2 regions of the Streptomyces sp. NPDC028991 genome follow, and region 1 is predicted to be linked to the other one. Evidence: riboswitches for the same ligand, from Rfam matches in the RefSeq annotation. Region 1 holds a riboswitch; the other holds the start of a gene.
The links. Region 1 has a riboswitch for cobalamin ahead of ACZ4V1_RS25000 (cobalamin biosynthesis protein). Riboswitches for the same ligand answer to the same signal wherever they lie in the genome.
Positions count from the first base shown of each region.

Region 2: linked by a shared signal. The riboswitch ahead of ACZ4V1_RS18500 (ABC transporter substrate-binding protein) and the one ahead of ACZ4V1_RS25000 (cobalamin biosynthesis protein) in region 1 are both predicted to bind cobalamin.

Region 1 covers NZ_JBVHVP010000014.1:56,590-63,865, reverse strand. The annotation lists gene cobN (cobaltochelatase subunit CobN) at 1-3,483, opposite strand, end outside; gene ACZ4V1_RS25005 (cobyric acid synthase) at 3,480-4,988, opposite strand; gene ACZ4V1_RS25000 (cobalamin biosynthesis protein) at 5,020-5,985, opposite strand; cobalamin riboswitch at 6,116-6,254, opposite strand; gene ACZ4V1_RS24995 (hypothetical protein) at 6,395-6,616, opposite strand; gene ACZ4V1_RS24990 (inorganic phosphate transporter) at 6,651-7,276, opposite strand, start outside.
Region 2 covers NZ_JBVHVP010000008.1:86,120-93,395, forward strand. The annotation lists gene ACZ4V1_RS18480 (NACHT domain-containing protein) at 1-2,102, opposite strand, end outside; gene ACZ4V1_RS18485 (hypothetical protein) at 2,144-2,602, opposite strand; partial or broken gene ACZ4V1_RS18490 (hypothetical protein) at 2,679-2,977, opposite strand; gene ACZ4V1_RS18495 ((2Fe-2S) ferredoxin domain-containing protein) at 3,114-3,518, opposite strand; cobalamin riboswitch at 3,581-3,729, opposite strand; cobalamin riboswitch at 3,940-4,117, shown strand; gene ACZ4V1_RS18500 (ABC transporter substrate-binding protein) at 4,206-5,171, shown strand; gene ACZ4V1_RS18505 (FecCD family ABC transporter permease) at 5,168-6,283, shown strand; gene ACZ4V1_RS18510 (ABC transporter ATP-binding protein) at 6,280-7,065, shown strand.

The sequences.
Region 1 (7,276 bases):
CTCCGGGTCGAAGACGTACTCGGCGCTGAGCTTCTCGTACATCCAGTCGTCCACGACCCCGGCCGTGGCGTCGTACCCGAAGAGGTAGTCCACGGTCGCCGCCATCTCGAAGGCGCCCTTGTAGCCGTGCCGGCGCATCGCCGCCATCCAGCGCGGGTTGACCACCCGGGCCCGGAACACCCGGTGGGTCTCCTCGCCCAGCGTCCGGGTCTTCACCTGGTCGGGGGTGGCCGAGTCGCCGACGTACGCCTCCGGGGAGGCCCCCGTCAGGTGCCGCACCATGGCGACCATGCCGCCGTGGTACTGGAAGTAGTCGTCGGCGTCGACGAGGTCGTGCTCACGCGTGTCCACGTTCTTCGCCGCGACCGCGATCCGCCGGAACGCCGTCTCCATGTCCCCGCGCGCCGCCCGCCCGTCGAGCCCGCGCCCGTAGGCGTAGCCGCCCCACACCGCGTACACCTCGGCGAGGTCGGCGTCGGAGCGCCAGTTGCGGGCGTCGATCAGCGGCAGCAGCCCGGCACCGTACGCGCCCGGCTTGGAGCCGAAGATGCGGGCCGTGGCCCGCCGCCGGTCGCCGTGCTCGGCCGCGTCCTCCTCCACGTGCGCCCGTACGTAGTTGGACTCGACGGACTCGTCCAGCTCCGCCACCGCCCGCACCGCGTCGTCGATCAGCCCGACGACGTGCGGGAACGCGTCCCGGAAGAAGCCCGAGATGCGCACGGTCACGTCCACGCGCGGCCGGCCCAGCTCGGCCGGCGGCACGATCTCGAAGCCGGTGACCCGGCGCGAGGCGTCGTCCCAGACCGGACGGCAGCCCAGCAGCGCCAGGATCTCGGCGATGTCGTCGCCCTGGGTGCGCATGGCGGACGTGCCCCACACCGTGAGGCCGACGGACTTCGGGTACTCGCCGGTGTCGGTCAGATAGCGCTGGATCAGCGAGTCCGCGAGGGACTGGCCGACCTCCCAGCTCAGCCGGGACGGGATCGCCTTGGGGTCGACGGAGTAGAAGTTCCGGCCGGTCGGCAGCACGTTGACCAGCCCGCGGGTCGGGGAGCCCGACGGACCCGCCGGGACATAGCCGCCGTCCAGGGCCCGCAGGATGTGCCCGATCTCGTCCGTCGTCCGGGCGAGCCGCGGTACGACCTCGGTGCAGGCGAACTCCAGCACGGCCACCGCGTCGGGCAGTTCACCGCCCAGCACCTCGCGCACCAGAGCCGGTACGGCCGCGGTGTCCCACGCCCGGGACTCCATGCCCTCGGCCATCCGCCGGCACAGCTGCTCCAGCAGGTCGATCGCGTCGGCGGCACTGCGGGCGGGCCCCTCGACCAGGTCCGTCAGCTCCACCGGCACCTTCACCGGCGCGCCCGGCTCGGCCAGCAGCTCCTTCTCCACCAGCCCGAAGTGCCCGGCCAGCGAGGCCCGCAGTCCCGGCAGCGCGTTCGCCTGCCCGCCCCACACCTGCGAGGCGCGCAGCACGGCCAGTACGAGGTTCACGCGCGGCTCGCCGACCGGGCCGCCGCCCAGGATGTGCAGGCCGTCGCGGATCTGCACGTCCTTGATCTCGCACAGGTAGCCGTCGATGTGCATGACGAACTCGTCGAACGCGTCGTCGTCCGGCTGGTCGTCCACGTGCAGGTCGTGGTGGAGCTCGGCCGCCTTGACCAGCGTCCAGATCTGCGCGCGGACCGCCGGCGCCTTGACCGGGTCCAGGTCGGAGACGAGCGCGTACTCGTCGAGCAGCTGCTCCAGTTTGGCCAGGTCGCCGTAGGTGTCGGCGCGCGCCATCGGCGGGACGAGGTGGTCGACCACCGTCGCGTGCCCGCGCCGTTTGGCCTGGGTGCCCTCGCCGGGGTCGTTGACGATGAACGGGTAGATCAGCGGCAGGTCGCCCAGCACCGCGTCCGGGGCGCAGCCGGCGCTCAGGCCGAGGCCCTTGCCCGGCAGCCACTCCATCGTGCCGTGCTTGCCCATGTGCACGATCGCGTCGGCGCCGAAGCTGTCGTCCAGCCAGCGGTAGGCCGCCATGTAGTGGTGCGACGGCGGCATGTCGGGGTCGTGGTAGATCGCGATCGGGTTCTCGCCGAAGCCGCGCGGCGGCTGGATCATCACGACGACGTTCCCGAACTGGAGGGACGCGAGCACGATGTCGTCCCCGTCGACGTACAGCGAGCCCGGCGGCTCGCCCCACGCCTCGGTCATCGCGTTCCGCAGCTCGGGGTCCAGCTTCTCGAACCACGCCCGGTAGTCGGCCAGCGGCACCCGCGCGGGCGCCGCCGCCAACTGGTCCTCCGTCAGCCACTCGACGTCGTGGCCGCCGGCGGCGATGAGCCGGTGGATCAGCTCGTCGCCGCCGGACGGGTAGTCGGTTAGGGAGTACCCGGCGTCCCTGAGGGCGTCCAGGACCCGCACCGCCGACGCCGGGGTGTCGAGACCGACCGCGTTGCCGACGCGGGAGTGCTTGGTCGGGTACGCGGTGAAGACCAGTGCGAGCTTCTTGTCGGCGTTCGCCTTGTGCTTGAGCGCCGCGTGCCGTACGGCGATCCCGGCGACCCGCCCGGCCCGCTCGGGGTCGGCGACGTAGACCGGCACCTCGTCCGGCCCCTGCTCCTTGAAGGAGAACGGCACGGTGACCAGGCGCCCGTCGAACTCCGGGATGGCGACCTGCATCGCCGCGTCCATGGGGGAGAGGGCGGCGTCGGACGCCTCCCAGGCGGCGCGGGAGGAGGTGAGGCAGAGCCCTTGCAGCACCGGGACGTTCAGATCGGCCAGCGCGCCGATGTCCCAGGCTTCCTCGTCACCGCCCGCCGAGGCCTGCGAGGCGTGCGTGCCGCCGGCCGCGAGGACGGTGGCGACCAGGGCGTCGGTCCGGCCCAGCAACTCGTACAGCCCGGGGTCCGCGCCGCGCAGCGAACCGCAGTACACGGGCAGCGCGTTGGCGCCGTGCGCCTCGATCGCGTCGCACAGCGTGTCGACGAAGGCGGTGTTGCCGCTGAGCTGGTGGGCGCGGTAGAAGAGCACGCCGACCGTCGGCCGGCCCGCCACGACGTCCCGGGCGCCGTGCACGCCGAACTCCGGCATCTTCTCCGGCTCGTCGAAGCCCTCGCCGGTCAGCAGCACCGTGTCGGAGAGGAACCGGGCGAGCTGGGTGAGGTTCGCGGGCCCGCCCTCGACGAGGTAGCGCAGCGCCTCCGCCACCACGCCGGCCGGCACCGACGACTCCGCCATCAGCTCCGCGTCCGGCACGCTCTCGCCGCCCAGCAGGACGGTCGGGACGCCGGCGGTCCTCAGCGCGGCGAGCCCGTCCTCCCAGGCGCGCTTGCCGCCCAGCAGGCGTACGACGGCGACGTCCGCGCCCTCGACGAGCCCCGGCAGCTCCTCCCGTACGTCGACCCGGGTCGGATTGCCGATCCGGTAGGCGGCGTCCGACGCGCGGGCCGCCAGCAGGTCCGTGTCGGCGGTCGACAACAACAACACTGTGCTCATGCGGGCGCTCCCGGTGGAATGAAGGGCAGTCCTTGCGGCGCGCCGGACTCGATGAGCCGCCACAGCGCGTCCGTGTCCGCGTGCTGGTCGATCAGGTCGCCGAGCCGGTCGAGCTGCTCCTCACGCAGCGCGGCGAAGGAGGTGTCGGGGGCAGGTACGAAGCGGCGGCCCGCGGCGGCTGCCACCTCGCGCAGGAACGCCCGGCGGAAGCCGTCCGACTCCAGGGAACCGTGCCAGTGGGTGCCCCAGGTCCGGCCGGCCCGGCAGCCGTCCAGGAAGGGCTCCCCACCGGTGACCTCCGCGACCCCGTGGTGGATCTCGTACCCCTCGACGCGCTCGCCGAAGGCCTCGCCCACCGGCCGCGTGAGGGTCTTCTCGCGGGCGAACCGCACCCGCACGGGCAGCAGTCCGAGCCCGTCCACGTGTCCGGCGCGCGACTCGACCTCGTCCTCGATGTGCTCGCCCAGGAGCTGGAACCCGCCGCAGACGCCGAGTACGGGCCGGCCGTCGGCGGCCCTGCGGGCGAGGGCGTCCGCGAGCCCGCGCTCCCGCAGCCACGCCAGCGCCCGGACCGTCCCGCGGGTCCCCGGCACGACGACGAGATCGGCGTCGGCGAGCTCCTCCGGCCGGTCCACGAAGCGCACCACGACACCGGGTTCGGCGGCGAGCGCGTCCACGTCCGTGAAGTTGGACATCAACGGGACCGCGCAGACGGCGACCCGCAGCACGTCCTCGCCGACCGGCGGCGCGACGACCGACTCGCGCACCGTCCCGCGCAGGGAGACGCGCAGCCCGTCCTCCTCGTCGATGCCGAGCCCGTGCCGGAAGGGCAGGACGCCGTACGTGCGCCGCCCGGTGAGGCGGTGGAGCATGTCGAGGCCGGGTTCCAGCAGGGAGACGTCGCCCCGGAACTTGTTCACCAGGAACCCGGCGACCAGCGCCTGGTCCTCGGGCGCGAGCAGCGCCACCGTCCCGAAGAACGAGGCGAAGACCCCGCCCCGGTCGATGTCGCCCACCACCAGCACGGGCAGCCCGGCGCCCCGGGCGATCCCCATGTTCACGATGTCGGTCCGACGCAGGTTGATCTCGGCCGGACTGCCCGCCCCCTCACAGATCACCGCGTCATACGTGCCCCTCAGCTCGGCCAGACAGTCCAGCACCGTGCCGAGCAACTGCCGCTGCCGCCCGCCGTGGTAGCCGCGGGCGCTCATCTCACCGACCGGCTTGCCGAGCAGCACGACCTGGCTGCTGCGCTCACCGCCCGGTTTGAGCAGCACCGGGTTCATCAGCGCGGTGGGTTCCACGCGGCACGCCTGGGCCTGCATGGCCTGCGCCCGCCCGATCTCGGCGCCCTCGCGGGTCACGAAGGAGTTCAGCGACATGTTCTGCGCCTTGAAGGGCGCGACCTTGACGCCCTGGCGCACCAGCCAGCGGCAGATCCCGGCGGTGACGACGCTCTTGCCCGCGTCCGAGGTGGTTCCGGCGACGAGGAGGCCACCGTTCATGACGTAGGTCCCTTCTCGAGGAGGCGACCGCTCATGTCGTACGCCCCTTCCTGACGGCCCCGCGCGCGAACAGCCGGGCGCCCGCGCACACGCCGAGCGCCAGCCAGCCCACGCGCCGGGAGAGCCGGACGGCCCGGTCGATGTCGCCGGAGCCGGCCCGGACGGCCCGTCCCGCCGTGCCGTTGAGGACGGGCCGGTGCTCCACCCGCCCGCCGTAGGAGAGCGTTCCGCCGAGCCGTACGCCCAGGGCGCCCGCGAACGACGCCTCCACGGGACCGGCGTTGGGGCTCGGGTGCCGTGCGGCATCCGCGCGCCAGGCCCGTACGGCGCCGCGCGGGTCGCCGCCGGCCACGACGGTCAGGACGGCGGTCAGGCGGGCGCCCGGCCAGCCCGCGAGGTCGTCGAGCCGGGCCGAGGCCCAGCCGTACCGCCGGTACCTGGCGGACTTGTGGCCGACCATGGCGTCCAGGGTGTTCACGGCCCGGAAGCCGAGCAGCCCGGGCACTGAGGCCACGGCGCCCCACACCAGGGCGCCCACCACCGCGTCCGAGGTGTTCTCGGCGACGGACTCCACGACGGCCCGGGCGATCCCGTCGGCGTCCAGCGCCTGCGGGTCCCGCCCGCACAGGTGCGGCAGCCGTGCGCGGGCCGCCTCGACGTCCCCGGAGTCCAGGGCCCGGCCGACGGCGCGGGCCTCGCGCGCGAGTGAGGTGCCGCCGACGACGGCCCAGGTGGCGGCTCCGGTCAGCGCGACGGAGGCGGCGGGGGAACGGCGTACGGCGCGGGCGGTGACGGTTCCCAGGGCGGCGGCGCCACCGGCGCACACGGCGGTGTGCAGCGCGCCCCAGCCCCGGTGGTCACGCCACAGCACCCGTTCCACGGCGCCGGCGGCACGGCCGAACGCGGCGACCGGGTGTCCGCGGCGCGGATCGCCGAGGAGGAGGTCACCGAGAAGGCCGGCGGCGGCGCCGTACGCGAAGACGCGTTCGGCGCGCACGGCTCAACCGGCCGCGGGGCGGGGGAGCGTGTCGCTGGTGTGCCCGGAACCGGTGTACCCGGGACCGCTGTGCGTGGAACCGCAGCCGTGCATGGCGATATGTCCTCACTCAGGGTGTCCGCGCCCTGGTTGGAAGAGACCGGCGGTGAGAGTTCCTGGCTTCCGGGGTCTGCACCCCGTTCACAGTGGCGGGACCGCGCCGGATTCGCACCGGGCTTCCTCTCCTGCCGCCGTATTGGCTCCGGAAGTCCACCACGGCCCGCGAACACCCGTCAACCTGGCGTTGACCTGCGAAGGGGGAGTGTGCGAAGCCCCACACACGGGGGGTGTGCACCGGCGCGAGAAGAAGGCGGGGCGCGGGACGGTTGGAGTCCGTCCCGCGCCCCGCCTCAAGGGGGTGCGCCGAGGGTCAGGCGACGATCAGGTAGATGCCGTACGCCACCGCCGCCGCACAGGCCGCGAAGCAGGCGTACGCGCCGGTGACCGCGAGGGCCGCGGAGCCGCCCTGGGCGGCCGCCCGCTCCTGACGGGAGAGGCCGACGATGCCGAGGGTGAACAGGCCCACCAGGGCCACGGTGGCCACGAGGCTGACCCCGAAGACGGAGCCGAGAGCTGCCCAGTCGATGCTCATGGAATTCGCTTTCCTTCGTACCCGGGGCGCGGGCTCAGACAGAGGTGGTGGCCGAGGAGGCCTTGGAGTCGGACGCGGACCCCGGGGCGCCGGCCGCGGCCAGGTCCTCGGTCACGCCCGCCGGGGGCGGGGACACGGCGGCCATCGCCGTGGTCACCACACCGGCCTGCTCGGGCTCGTCGACGACGTTGGTGTGGTCGACGACCTCGCGCCGGGAGAGCTTCCAGATGGCGGCACTGGAGGCGACCAGGAAGACCGCGACGAGTGCGGTGCCCCAGTCACCGAGGCCGCAGACCCACTCGGCGATCGCGGCGACCAGGGCCGCGGCCGGCAGGGTCAGACCCCAGGCGACGAACATCCGGGTGGCCGTGGACCAGCGCACCACGCCGCCCTTGCGGCCGAGGCCCGCGCCCATCACCGCGCCGGAGACCGAGTGCGTGGTGGAGAGGGAGAAGCCGAGGTGGGAGGAGGCCAGGATGACCGTGGCGGCGCTGGTCTGGGCGGCGAAGCCCTGCTGCGGCTGGAGGTCGGTCAGGCCCTTGCCCATGGTGCGGATGATGCGCCAGCCGCCGAGGTAGGTGCCGAGCGCGATGGCGATGCCCGCGGACAGGATGACCCACATGGGCGGGTCGGAGTCGGGGGCGAGGGCGCCGCCGGCGA
Region 2 (7,276 bases), on a different contig from region 1:
CCGTACTGGGCGAGGCCGAGCAGCAGCGCGGCACCGGACTCGCGGTGCCCGTCCAGCCCGGTGAGCCAGTGGGCCGCCATACAGCGGAGGTGGTCCTCGCTCCCGGGATCCATGGCGCACTCGGTGAGCAGCCGCACCCCGAGCGAGCTGTGACTGCCGAGCCGGGCCAGCACCCGGGCGGCGCCGAGAACGCTGTACGGGTTCGGTGCCAGGTCCTCGATGAGCCGGAGGAGCAGCGTGGCCCCGGCCGTCTCGTGGCCCTCCAGCCCGGCCAGGATCTCGGCGGCCCAGCCGCGGTGGTCCAGTCCCAGCGCGCCGTCACCGGCGAGACGGGTGAGCAGCCGCGCGCCGTCGTCGAGGTGGCCCTCCAGCTCAGCGAGGTACCAGGCGGCCTCCACCCGGCTGCGGTCGTCCACCGTGGGGCGGTTCGCGTACCCGGTCAGCCACTGTGCGGCCTTCTGCCGCGGGAGGCTGCTGCCGAGCTGGAGTTGCGCCTTGAGCAAGTGGTATCCGGTGATCTCGGCGGATCCGAACAGGTCCTCCAGGGCCCGCAGCGTGGCCGTTGCCAGAGGCGCCTCCGAGGCCAGCAACGCGTCGAGGAGGAAGCCCAGGTAGGACGGCTCCAGGCCCAGCGGGTCCAGGGGCTGGATGCCGGACGTACGGCGGCTCGCCCGGCGCAGTCTGTCGCGCAGCCGCTGGGCGGGGAACAGCCGGTCGAAGAGCAGCCTGCGGGCCTGGGGGTCGCGGGTGGCGTGCCGCGCGGCGTGGTACTCCAGGAGTGTGCGGTGCAGGAACTCGACGTCGCCGCCCTGGCCGGCCAACAGGCCGCAGGAGCGCAGCAGCGAGGCCAGCAGCGCGTCCCACAGCGGTGATTTGACCTTGTCCGGTCGTCGGGCGTGCGGGTGCGCGGTGAGGATCGCGGTGGCCGGGGCCCGGTTCCCGCTGATCCTTTCGTGGGCCAGATGATCGATGAGGACCGGCAGGTGTTCCCGGGCGCGCTCCGCGGCCTGCTGGACGGTGCGACGGTCCTCCGGGACCTGATAGCGGCTGACCAGGGTGTGGATGGCACGGTCGTGCAGGTCGCTGACGCCCTTGTGGACGTTCTCCTCGTAGAGCAGTTCGACGAAGGACCGGAAGACTCCGGCCCGGCCGTCGGGCAGGGGGCGATCGGTGTCGGCCTCGTACAGATGGCACAGCATGGCGGTCATCAGAGGGATGCGGGCCAGTTCCTCCAGCCGGGTCCGGCGGACACCGTGCAGGAACGCCCGGACGTGACGGTCGGCGTCGGGCAGAGCGCGCAGACGTCTGTGCGCGTAGGTGCGCACGTCGTCGTCCGTGAAGGGCTCCAGCGTGAAGTGGTCGGCGGCGCGGGGCAGCCGGTCGAGTTCGCCGCCGGGCAGGGGGCGGGTCGCGACGAGGAACCGGTAGGGCGTGTCCGTCTGCACGGCTTCGCGGGCGAGGCGGTCGAGGAGGGACACCCGGGCCGTCCGGTCGGGCACCTCGTCAAGGCCGTCGACCATCACCAGCCACCGCGCGCCGAGACGCGGAGGGCGGCGGAAGAAGTCCTCGGTCAACACCTCGCGCAGCCCGAAGGGACCGTACTCCTCGGTCACCGCGTGCGCCAGGGCGGGCGCCAGCAGGGGCGCACCCACCAGGTCGCCGGCGCGGACCAGCACCGGGAAGGCGGGTGCCGGGGAGGCGGGGTCCGCCTCCGTCGTCAGCAGGTGCCGGGAGGCGGACAGCAGGTGCTGCCGCAGCAGCGTCGACTTGCCGTGGCCCGGTCCGGCCAGCAGGACCCGGATCGGTCCGTCGCCGGTGAAGACGTGTTCGGCGGCCGCGGGAGCCCGCGCGGCCCGGAGCGAGGTGCGCCGCGGCACGTAGACATCGGCCAGTGACGGCGCGTCGAGCTCCGGTGCCAGCCCGGGGTGCGGAAGTTGATCGGCTGCCGACCGGACGGCTCTCAGGTACGAGCCGAGCCGGTGCCCGGGGCCGCTCGTCCGCACGGCGCGGTGACCGTCCCCGGGCTCCGGCGCGGAAGCGTAGTACGTGATGCTGTCGGCGTGCCCGACCGCGAATCCTCCAGTGGTGGCCGAGACGACCATGTCTGCCGTGACGTGCGGGGCCTGACCGCCTCCGAGCCCGCTCAGCCCTGCTGCGGACCCGGCTGCGGAGGGGTTCCGACGGTGACGTCACGCATCTGCACCGCCGCCGCGGAACCGTGATCGGCCCGGATGTCCACGTTGCCGCGGATCGTCGGGCCGTCGGCGGGCGCCTCCGCTCCGTCCGCCGGGGCGTGTGTCTGCAGCAGGGCCCGCAGGATCTCGGCGGCCTCCTCGCGCTCGGAGGCGCTCAGATTCTCCAACGCCTGCTCGAAGCGGGCCTGCCAGGCGCCTTGCTGGCCGCTGCGCACGCCGGCCCGTTCGTCGTCCGGTACGGCTTCCAGCGCGGCCGCACTATGGTCGAGCCGTTCCAGCTCGACGCGCTCACGCTCCCCGTCGCCCCGGGCGAACCACCGCGCGACCGACTGCTGCAGGCCCTGCCAGGCGCTGGTCCCGGCCGCTTGGACGACCGCCGCGCCTCCGGCGGCGGCCAGCGCGGCCATACCCTCCGCCAACATCCAACCGCCCCCGTTCGTCACCGTGTTCGACATGCGAGACGGTAGTGCACCGCGCGGCACGTCACCTCGCGTTCCACCGGATTGACGTCGGGCGCGCGGTCCGCGCCGCTGAGCGGCGGCAGTTCTTTCCCGTGCGCGGACCACCCGCCGGCCCCTCGGGCTCATCGGCCGTCCGCCCGCCGACGCGGGCGGCGGTCTCACGCAGCCGGGTGTGGGCCGCGTCGTGGGTGTGCACGGGTGCCACCACATGGCCTCCCGCGACGGCACGGCCTCGTACGGCGGCTCCACCACGCGTACGCCGGCGAGCGGCGCCAGGAGCCGGGCCGGGCGCGCCTGGTCCAGGGCGATGCGGCGGGGCCTCGTCGACAACGCCGGTGGGGGGCGAAGAGGCCGCCGAGGCCGGCCCCGTTCATGCGGGGCGGGGGTGACGGACGCGGCTGAGGCACCGGCGGTCGTGCCCGGTTCCCGTCCTGCCTCCGGCTCTCCGTCCGTACGGTCAGGGGGCCGTACGCCGTCGCGGCGGCGTGATGGCGTACAGGTCGAGAATGTCCGGCAGGGGTGCCACGCCCGGCCCGCCCGCGCGTGCCCACGCGGCGATGTCCTCGGTCGCGTCCGGGTCGTTGACGAGCCCCAGCCAGACGGGCCGGGCACCGGCGGCGCGGCCTTCGGCGGAGGGCTGTACGACGATGACGTTGGCCTGGTCGCAGACGTCGAGGCAGTCGGAGACGCGTACCGGTGCCGCGGCGCGCAGGCGCTCGGTCTGGGCCGTGTGGTCGACGCCGGTCACTTTGGGGCTGCCGCAGCAGCAGTCGCGGCACACGACGATGCGGCACGGCACCGGGGCGGTGGCCGTTGCGGCCCTCGTGTCGTCCGTCGTTCGTCCGGCCGGCGTTGCGGGCATGCGGTGCCGTCCCTCTCTCCGGGGAGATCCGCCCCGGTGGTCCGTCGAGGTAGCGACCGCGTGAGTCTCCTGGCTCTCGGGTCAATGCTCGTCCCTGCCTTCCCACCCGTTGCCGGGCAGTGGCCTGTCGGGACTCGCTCGCCGATCACAGTGGCGGGACCGCGCCGGATTCGCACCGGCTTCCTCGTTCCGCCGTCGCCTTGTCGTCGGCCATCATCCCACCCCGGGACGCCGCACCGCCCGCCCGGTACCGGCCTTCGGTCCGACTCCTGGGCGTGAGGGGGCCGTCGCGGGCCGACGGGCCGGGCGGGCCAGCCGCAGAAGAGTGCGCTGCCACCCCCGTACCAGGCTGTCCGCGAGGCGTGCGGGAGGCTCGGGGCGTGCGGCCGGGTCCGCACGCCCTTTCGCCGTCGGCTCGGGGAAACGTAGGATCACCTGGTCATCGCCGCGACGGGAGACAGGAAGCCGGTGCGAATCCGGCACGGTCCCGCCACTGTGACCGGGGAGCGCCCCTCCGACACGCCACTGCGCCCCGCGCGGGAAGGCGGAGGGAACGTCGATCCGGGAGTCAGGACACTGGTCCGTCGCGGGCCCGATCCGAGGAGCGCGGACTCCAGGAGGCTTCACGTGTCCCAGCTGTTCACCCCTGCCCGCACGCGCGGGTTCCTTCGTGCCACGGCCGCCGCCATGGCTCTTTCGTCAGTACTGCTGACCACCGGCTGCGGTCCGTCCGACGAGGGCGGCGGGGACGCGAAGGCCACCACGGCCGTGCCCACCGGCTTCCCGGTCACCATCGACAACTGCGGCGTGAGGACGACGTACGACAGGCCGCCGTCACGGGTGGTCACCATCCACCAGCACCCGGCGGAACTCATGCTCGCCCTCGGCCTGAAGGACCGGATGGCCGGCACGGCCTTCCCCGACTCCGCCGTCCTGCCCGAGCTGAAGAAGGACTACGAGGCGATCCCCGAGCTGGCGGAGAAGGAACCGTCGTTCGAGACGGTCCTGGACGCCGAACCCGATCTCGTCTACGGCGGTTACGGCAGCGCCTTCGCCGAGAACGAGGGCCGGTCCCGCAAGGCGTTCGCCGACGCCGGCATCGACACCTACCTCAACCGCGAGTACTGCGGCGAGAAGCGGGTGACGATGCGGGACACCTACGACGAGATCCGCGCCATCGGCAGGATCTTCGGTGTCCCGGACCGGGCCGACAGGCTGGTCACCGACCTCGAGGACCGCGTCGGCAAGGCCGCCGCCGAGGTCGCGGGCGAGCCAGAGGTGCCCGTCTTCCTCTACGACAGCGGCGACAAGAGCGCGTTCACCGCGGGCGGCAAGAGCCTGGGCACCGAGCTGATCCGGCTGGCCGGCGGCGAGAACGTCTTCGCCGACCTCGACGACGTCTTCGGCGACGTCTCCTGGGAGCAAGTCGTCGAGCGCAGGCCGGAGGTCATCGCCATCTACGACTACGCGGGCGCCGGAAGCGTCGAGGAGAAGAAGAGGTTCCTGCTCTCCCAACCCGCGCTCGCCGACGTGCCCGCCGTCAGGAACAAGCGGTTCGTCGTCCTGCCGCTGACCGCCACCCTGGTAGGAATCCGCTCGGCCTACGCGGTCGACGACCTGGCCCGCGGACTGCACCCCGAGAGCTTCCGGTGACCCAGGCCGCCACCGACACGTCCACCGAACGGACGGCTCAACGGTGGAAGACGACCGAGCCAGGGGCGGGCCGTACGGGGTTGGCGGTCACGCTGCTCGTACTCACCACCCTGCTCGTCGTCTCCGCCACGGCGGGCCTCGCGATCGGCTCCGTCCGGGTGCCGCCCGGCGAGGTGTGGGGCATCGTGACGCACGCGCTGGGTGCCGACTGGCAGGAGCCCGGCTGGTCGCGGGCCCGGGAGACCATCGTGGTGGACGTGCGGGCGCCGCGGGTACTGCTCGGTGCGGTCACCGGCGCCGGCCTGGCGGTGGTCGGCACCGCGCTACAGGCCCTGGTGCGCAACCCGCTCGCAGAGCCGTACCTGCTTGGCGTCTCCTCGGGGGCGTCCCTCGGCGCGGTCGCCGTGATCGTCTTCGGGGTCACCCTCTTCGGGCCGGTCTCCCTGTCGGTGGCCGCCTTCGTGGGCGCCCTGGGCGCGCTCCTGCTCGTGTACGCCACCGCGCGCACCGGCGGACGCATCACCTCGTCGCGGCTCGTGCTGTCCGGAGTGGCGATCGCGGCGGTGCTCACCGCGGTGCTCAATCTGCTGCTGCTCACCACCGACCGGGGCAACGAGGCCCGCGCGGTCCTCGCCTGGACCCTCGGCGGCCTCGGCGGGGTCAACTGGGGCACCCTGTGGCTGCCGGGCGCGGCCCTGCTGCTCGGCGTCGGCGTCCTCATGGCCCAGGCGCGCAACCTGAACCTGCTGCTGGCCGGCGAGGAGGCGGCCACCACCATGGGACTGGACGTGGCCCGCTTCCGCGCCCGCCTGTTCGTCCTGCTCTCCCTCGTCACCGGCGTACTGGTCGCGGCGGCCGGACCGATCGGCTTCGTCGGCCTGATGATGCCCCACATCGTGCGCCTGTTCGTCGGCGGCGACCACCGCCGGGTCCTGCCGACGGCGGCACTCGGCGGAGCGGTCTTCCTCATCTGGGCGGACATCGCCGCACGGACGATCGCCGCGCCGACGGAGATACCCGTCGGCGTGCTCACGGCCCTGTGCGGCGGGCCGTTCTTCCTGTGGCTGATGCGCCGGGACGCCCGGCGCGGCACCGACCGAGGAGTGGCATGACCGCGACCGAACTGAGCGTCGACGGCGTCACGCTCACCGCCGGAGCGCGCCACCTGGTGCGCGACGTGTCCCTGACCGCCCGCCCGGGCGAGACCATCGGCCTCGTCGGTCCCAACGGCAGCGGCAAGTCCAGCCTCCTGCGCACCGTCTACCGTGTCCTGCGCCCGGACGCCGGTCAGGTCCGGGTCGACGGAGGCGACGCCTGGTCATTGCCGGTGCGGCAACTGGCCCGCACCGTGGCCGCGGTGGTCCAGGACTCGGCGGCCGACTTCGATCTCGCCGTCCGGGAGGTCGTCGCCATGGGCCGCACCCCGCACAAACGGCTCCTCGCCGGCGACACCCCCGAGGACGCCGGGCTCATCGACTCCGCGCTCCTGGCGGTCGACGCCGTCCACCTGGCCGACCGCCCCTTCGACCGGCTCTCCGGCGGCGAACGCCAGCGCGTCCTCATCGCCCGCGCCCTCGCCCAACGGCCCACCCTCCTCGTCCTCGACGAACCCACCAACCACCTCGACGTCCGCCACCAACTGTCGGTGCTCGGCACCCTGCGCCGTCTGCCCACGACCGTGCTGCTCGCCCTGCACGATCTCAACCTGGCCGCCTACTACTGCGACCGCCTCTACGTCCTGCACGCCGGCGAGGTCACCGCCTCCGGCCCGCCGGCCGAGATACTCACCCCGCGGCTCCTGGCCGAGGTCTACGGAGTGGCGGCGGAGGTCGCCACCCATCCGCGCACGGGCGCCCCGCAGGTGACGTTCCTCCCCGAAGAGCCACGCGGCTGAAGGACCACCCGATGGTGGTGCCCGTGCCCGTCCGCGCCACCTGGGAAGGGCCGCGGCGGGTGGCCGACGCCTCAAGGGCGCCGGGCTGCCGGTACCGGGTCGCATGCCGCGCACCGGCGGCAAGGCAGCCGCGGGGCCCGTACGCCGCTCAGCGGCCGCAAGGGTCGCCCGAGGGAAACGGCGAACGAGTGCGCGCCGCCCGGTTCACGAG